2 regions of the Arthrobacter sp. 01N442 genome follow, and region 1 is predicted to be linked to the other one. Evidence: riboswitches for the same ligand, from Rfam matches in the RefSeq annotation. Region 1 holds a riboswitch; the other holds the start of a gene.
The links. Region 1 has a riboswitch for glycine ahead of gcvP (aminomethyl-transferring glycine dehydrogenase). Riboswitches for the same ligand answer to the same signal wherever they lie in the genome.
Positions count from the first base shown of each region.

Region 2: it holds a riboswitch for glycine, as region 1 does, so the genes downstream of both, gcvP (aminomethyl-transferring glycine dehydrogenase) here and gcvP (aminomethyl-transferring glycine dehydrogenase) in region 1, are expected to answer to the same signal.

Region 1 covers NZ_JBFTRD010000009.1:73,519-76,925, forward strand. The annotation lists gene AC1DNC_RS16155 (MFS transporter) at 1-393, opposite strand, end outside; gene AC1DNC_RS16160 (TetR/AcrR family transcriptional regulator) at 462-1,001, shown strand; glycine riboswitch at 1,453-1,551, shown strand; glycine riboswitch at 1,553-1,668, shown strand; gene gcvP (aminomethyl-transferring glycine dehydrogenase) at 1,708-3,407, shown strand, end outside.
Region 2 covers NZ_JBFTRD010000001.1:3,443-6,849, reverse strand. The annotation lists gene AC1DNC_RS00025 (amino acid permease) at 1-1,196, opposite strand, end outside; glycine riboswitch at 1,352-1,449, opposite strand; glycine riboswitch at 1,735-1,834, shown strand; gene gcvP (aminomethyl-transferring glycine dehydrogenase) at 1,970-3,407, shown strand, end outside.

The DNA.
Region 1 (3,407 bases):
CGGCATCAGCATCGCGCCGAAGAAGCCCAGCCCGGCCCGGCCCGCGATCAACCACTCCGCGCCGGGCGCAAAAGCAGTCACGGCGGACACCGCTGCGAAGCCGGAGCTGCCGATGAACAGCAGCCGACGCCGGCCGATCCTGTCACCCAGGCTGCCCATCGCCACGAGCAAGCCGGCCAGCACCAGCGGATATGCGTCGACGATCCAGAGCAGCTGCACCCCGGTGGCATCCAGGCTGCGGGCAATCGCCGGCAACGCGAAGGTCAGTGCGGTGTTGTCCACGGCCACGAGCAGAACCGGGAACATGAGCAGCGACAAGGCCAGCCAATCGCGCCAGGGTGCGCGGGGAGCCGGGGCGGCATGGGTGGCGGCGGACAGGGACGCGGTACTCATAAACAATAACTGTACCGTCTGGACGGTATAGTTAAGAAATTGCTGTTCAGGCAGGCATGATGGGAGCCATGGCCAGAAAACCCGTTGCCCGCGAAGCCGTCCTTGACGCCTTCGAATCCCTTCTCATTACGGAGGGAGAGCGCGCTGCGACGCTGGACGCCGTAGCCAAGCTGGCCGGCGTTTCCAAGGGGGGACTGCTGTACCACTTCCCGAACAAGGAAGCCATGATCTCGGTGCTGCTGGAGCGCCTGGACCGGCTCCTCGCCGAGGATCTGGCTGCCATGGCCGCAGCCCCGGAGGGAGCGGCCGCGTACTTCATCAGGTCCTCGGTGTGGGCCGACACCCCGCTGGACCGCGTCTTTGTCGCCGCCACCCGCCTGGCCGAAGTGGCCCACGCTGAAACCCTGCGGCGGATGGCCGGGGTGCAGGCGAGCTGGCTGGCCCTCCTTGCCGCCGACGTGGGACCCGCGATGGCCAAGCCCGTGCTCTACATGGGGGACGGGCTGTACTTCAATGCCATGCTGGCGCGGGGGCCCGGCGAGGCGCCGGCCGAGGTGGCCGGCGATGTCGAAAGCCTGCTGGCCGCCGTCGAACGACTCCGCGGCTGATCCGGCCCAAGCCGAGGGGACGCTCCCTCGGGTTTGGCGCTCTTCCGGGGGACGCTCCCTCAGGTGTGGTGCCCTCCCGGGGGACGCTGCCTCAGGTCCGGTGCTCTTCCGGGGGACGCTCCCTCAGGTCTGGTGCCCTTCCGGGGGACGCTCCCTCAGGTCTGGTGCTCTTCCGGGAAACCCTCCCTCACGTCCGGTGCTCTTCCGGGCACGCTCCTTCACGTCCGGTGCCCATCGAGGAAACCCTCCCGCACATCAGGTGAGGGAGCGTTGGGGTGGGTCGTGCCGGAGGTGAGGGAGCGTTGGGGTGGGTCGTGCCGGAGGTGAGGGAGCGTTGGGGTAGGTCGTGCCGGAGGCGAGGGAGCGTCTGGGGGAGCGGAGTTTGCGGACGCGTCTGCGGCGTAGGACAATGGAGGCTGTGACTACGGTCACGAGCAATTGAATATGCCTTTGATCTGCGGCGGGAGAGTTCTGCAAGTAGGTACAAGCAGGCGCCGTAGGAGCAAACCCTCCCCAGGAATCTCTCAGGCCCATGTACCGCCGCGGCAAGGCAACTCTGGAAAGCAGCGAGTGCGCCCCATGGCGTGCTGTGCTCACCGACGGTGCAAGCGGAGCCTCGCGAAAGCGGCTGCGCGGAAACTCTCAGGTCCAATACAGAGCGGGGAGGAACCCGAATCAATGTGGCGTACCCTGCGCCGCCTTAGTTATGGAGTTCCTTGTGACTGTTACCTCAGCCTCCACGTCCTTCGTTGACCGGCATATCGGCGCTCGCCGCCAGGCCGACGTCGACACCATGCTGAAGGCTGTCGGCCACGACACCGTCGACGCCCTGGTGGACACCGCCGTTCCGAAGGACATCCGGCAGGACTCCGACCTGGCGCTCGGCGCCGCCCTGAGCGAAGTGGAAGTTCTCGCCGAACTGCGCCGGATCGCCTCCAAGAACAAGACCGCCGTTCAAATGATCGGCCAGGGCTACTACGACACCGTCACCCCCGCCGTGATCCGCCGGAACATCCTCGAAGCTCCGGCCTGGTACACCGCCTACACCCCCTACCAGCCGGAAATCTCGCAGGGCCGACTGGAGGCCCTGCTGAACTTCCAGACCATGGTCCAGGACCTCGTCGGCCTGCCGATCGCCAACGCCTCGCTGCTGGATGAAGCCACCGCCGTCGCCGAGGCCGTGCTGATGATGCGCCGGGCGAACAAGAACAAGACGGCCCACGACGGGAAGACCGTCCTCGACGCCGACTGCCTCCCGCAGACCATCGCGATCGTCAAGGGCCGCGCCGAGGCCCTTGGCTTCGAGGTCGAGGTCGCGGACCTGTCCAAGGGCCTGCCCGAGGGCGTCATCAACGGCGTCGTGCTGCAGCAGCCCGGTGCCTCCGGCCGCGTTTTCGACCACTCGGCCGTCATTGCGGACGCGAAGGGGCGCGGCGCGCTCGTCACCGTCGCGGCTGACCTGCTGTCCCTGACCCTGATCACCCCTCCCGGTGAGCAGGGAGCCGACATCGCTGTCGGCTCCGCCCAGCGCTTCGGCGTTCCGCTGTTCTTCGGCGGCCCGCACGCCGCGTACATGGCCGTCCAGAAGGGCCTGGAACGCTCCATGCCCGGTCGGCTCGTGGGCGTGTCCAAGGATAACGCCGGCGTCCCCGCCTACCGCTTGGCGCTGCAGACCCGCGAGCAGCACATCCGCCGTGAAAAGGCGACCTCCAACATCTGCACCGCCCAGGCGCTGCTGGCCATCGTCGCCTCGTTCTACGCCGTCTACCACGGCCCGGACGGGCTGAAGGCGATCGCGGAGACCGTTCACGGCCACGCCCGGACCATTGCCGCCTCCCTCAAGGCCGCCGGACTGGACGTGCAGCACGCCTCGTTCTTCGACACCGTGACCGTTTCCGTGCCGGGCAAGGCCGCCGAATTCATCGCCGCCGCTGACGCCAAGGGCATCAACCTGCGCGCCATCGATGCCGACACTGTCGGTATCTCCGCCGATGAAGCCACGACGGCGGCCATCGTCGCCGACGTCGTCGCCGCCTTCGGCGCGTCCGTCGCCGACACTTCTGAAGGCTTCGCCCTGGACTCCGCCGTCGAACGCACCTCGGATTACCTGCAGCACCCGGTCTTCAACACGCACCGTTCCGAGACCCAGCTGCTGCGCTACATCCGCCGCCTCTCGGACCGTGACCTGGCCCTGGACCGGACGATGATTCCGCTGGGGTCGTGCACTATGAAGCTGAACGCCACGGCCGAGATGGAGGCCATCTCCTGGCCGGAATTCGCCTCCATCCACCCGTTCGCACCCGAGTCCCAGACCGCGGGCTGGCGCGAATTGATCGAGGACCTCGAAGCCCAGCTGACCGAGATCACCGGCTACGACCAGGTCTCCATCCAGCCGAACGCCGGGTC
Region 2 (3,407 bases), on a different contig from region 1:
CCGGGACGGCGACGGCGGAACGCTACGTAGCTGGCGAGGATGATCGACCAGACAAAGATGAAGCAGACCGCGGAAACGGTGGTGACCATTTCAAAGGCCTTGCCGATGTTCTCCCCCGCGTACATGAGCACGACGCCGGCCAGCAGCAGCACGCAGGACAGGAAGAGTGCGTTCTGCGGAACCTTGCGGCGGGACAGGTCGCCGAAGCGTGCCGGCGCGTCACCTTCCTGGGCCAGGCCGTAGACCATGCGCGAGGTGGAGTAGATGCCGGAGTTGGCCGAGGACATCGCCGAGCTGAGGACCACCAGGTTGACGACCGTGGCGGCCGCGCCGAGGCCGGCCAGGGAGAACATGGCGATGAATGGGCTGTGTCCGGCGGCGAACTGGGTCCACGGGATGACGGACATCAGGATGATGAGGGCGCCGACGTAGAAGAGGAGGACGCGCACCGGGATGGAGTTGATGGCGCGGGGCAGGTTCTTCTCCGGGTCCTTGGCCTCTGCCGCCGTCGTGCCCACCAGTTCGATGCCCACGAAAGCGAACACGGCGATCTGGAATCCGGCCACGAAGCCCATGAACTCATTCGGGAAGAAGCCGCCATGGCTCCAGAGGTTGCTGAAGGTTGCCGGTCCGGCCTCGGAGCTGAATCCGCTGAAGATCATGAACAGGCCCACGACGATCAGCGCAGCGATGGCGATGATCTTGATGAGGGCAAACCAGAACTCGGTCTCACCGAACGCCTTCACCGTTGTCAGGTTCAACAGCAGCAGGATCGCAATGGTGACCAGCCCCGGGATCCAGAGGGGCAGTCCCGGCCAGAGTTCCTGGGAGTACCCGGCGATGGCAATGACGTCTGCAATGCCGGTGATCACCCAGCAGAACCAGTAAGTCCACCCGGTGAAGAACCCGGCCCAGGGACCCAATAGATCTGCCGCGAAATCGCTGAACGACTTGTAGTGCAGGTTGGACAGGAGCAGCTCGCCCATGGCCCGCATGACGAAAAACAGCATGAAGCCGATAATCATGTAAACGAAGATCACCGACGGGCCGGCCGCCGAGATGGTCTTGCCCGAGCCCATGAACAGGCCGGTGCCGATGGCGCCGCCGATCGCGATGAGCTGGATGTGCCGGTTGCTGAGCTGCCGCTCAAGGTGCGGGGCTTCGACTGCGGTAGTGGGTGGTCGCTGAATCGTCATGAGGAACTCCATCGTTCAAGTGGCATCGGTGCCACGATGATTCGGGTTCCTCCCCGCTCTGTCTTGGACCTGAGAGTTTCCGCGTTTCCTGCCCCCGCAGGAACCGCTTGCACCTTCGGTGAGCCGGACGCCGTCCGGCTGCTTTCCAGAGTCGCCTCGCCGCGGCGGTACATGGGCCTGAGAGATTCCTGGGGAGGATTTGCTCCTACGGCGCCTGCTGAATGTACCGGCAGGACTCTCCCGCCGCAGATCGTAAGCATGTTGATTTTGTTGTGGTGCGGAAGGCGCAGTGGCGGGGAGATCAACCCCGCTCCACCACCGGCCGCAACCGAATTCCGCGCCTCCGGGAATCCCCGGATCCGCAGAAACACTGGCCATCTGTTCCGTCCGGAACATTGCTTGGCCGATTCAGTGTGGGATGGATCACGCTGGAAAGTCAACCCCGTCGAATTGTTTCGTCGCACGGCGCCATCGTGTTGCCGGGTGCGGGGATTGTGTGTAGCGTGTGAGCCGAATCACCACATTCAAATAAGCCTTTCGAGCCGTGGCGGGAGAGTCCTCCCCGTCATCACCGGGCAGGCGCCGTAGGAGCAAATCCTCCCCAGGAATCTCTCAGGCCCCCGTACCGCCGCGGCGAGGCAACTCTGGAAAGCAGTCAGGCACGTTCCTGGCTCACCGACGGTGCAAGCGGACAAAGGTCTGCGGAATCTCTCAGGTCCAATACAGAGCGGGGAGGAACCCGGTCCCCTCCGGCGCGTTGCGCCGGCCAAACCTTGGAGTTCCTCTTGACGGTTCAATCTCTTCCATCCAACTTCGCCGACCGCCATATCGGCGCGCGCCGCCAGGCCGACGTCGACACCATGCTGAAGGCTGTCGGCTACGACAGCGTTGACGGCCTGGTTGATACCGCCGTTCCCGATTCCATCCGCCAGGATGTTCCCCTGCGATTGACCGATGCCCTCAGCGAGGTGGAGGTCCTGGCCGAGCTGCGCAGGCTGGCATCGAAAAACAAAACCGCCGTGCAGATGATCGGGCAGGGCTACTACGACACGGTGACCCCCGCCGTGATCCGGCGGAACATCCTCGAAGCTCCGGCCTGGTACACCGCCTACACGCCCTACCAGCCGGAAATATCGCAGGGCCGGCTGGAGGCGCTGTTGAACTTCCAGACCATGGTCCAGGATTTGACCGCCCTGCCGGTTGCCAACGCCTCGCTGCTGGACGAAGCCACCGCCGTCGCCGAGGCAGTGCTGCTGATGCGCCGGGCCAATAAGGACAAGGCGGCCCACGACGGCAAGACCGTCATCGACGCCGACTGCCTCCCGCAGACCATCGCGATCGTCAAGGGCCGCGCCGAGGCCCTCGGCTTCGAGGTCGAGGTCGCTGACCTGTCCCACGGCCTGCCCGAGGGCGACATCAACGGCATCGTGCTGCAGCAGCCCGGCGTTTCCGGCCGCGTCTGGGACCAGTCCACGATCATTGCGGACGCGAAGGAGCGCGGCGCCCTCGTCACCGTCGCCGCGGACCTGCTTGCCCTGACCCTGATCACACCTCCCGGTGAGCAGGGCGCCGATATCGCCGTCGGATCCACCCAGCGCTTCGGCGTGCCGCTGTTCTTCGGCGGCCCGCACGCCGCCTACATGGCCGTGCGGGCCGGGATGGAACGCACCCTGCCGGGCCGCATCGTGGGGGTGTCCAAGGACAACGCCGGCGCCCCCGCCTATCGGCTGGCGCTGCAGACCCGCGAGCAGCACATCCGCCGCGAGAAGGCCACGTCCAACATCTGCACCGCGCAGGCCCTGCTGGCGATCGTCTCCTCGTTCTACGCCGTCTACCACGGCCCGGACGGACTGAAAGCGATCGCCGACAACGTCCACAACAACGCCCGGGTCCTCGCCACCGCACTGGAAACGGCGGGCCGCGAACTGCTCAGCGGGTCCTTCTTCGACACCCTGACCGTCCGCGTCCCCGGCAAAGCCCGCAAGGTCATCACCGCCGCGGAAGCCCGCGGCATCAACCTGCGCTTCATCGACCCGGACACAGTTGGCGTGTCGGTCGATGAGACCACGACGCCGGAAGTCCTCTCCGCGGTGGCCGTGGCCTTCGGTGCCGGCCCGGTGAGAGAAGCGAACGGCTTTGAACTGCCGGAAGCGGTGCTGCGCACCTCCGATTACCTGCAGCACCCGGTCTTCAACACGCACCGCTCCGAAA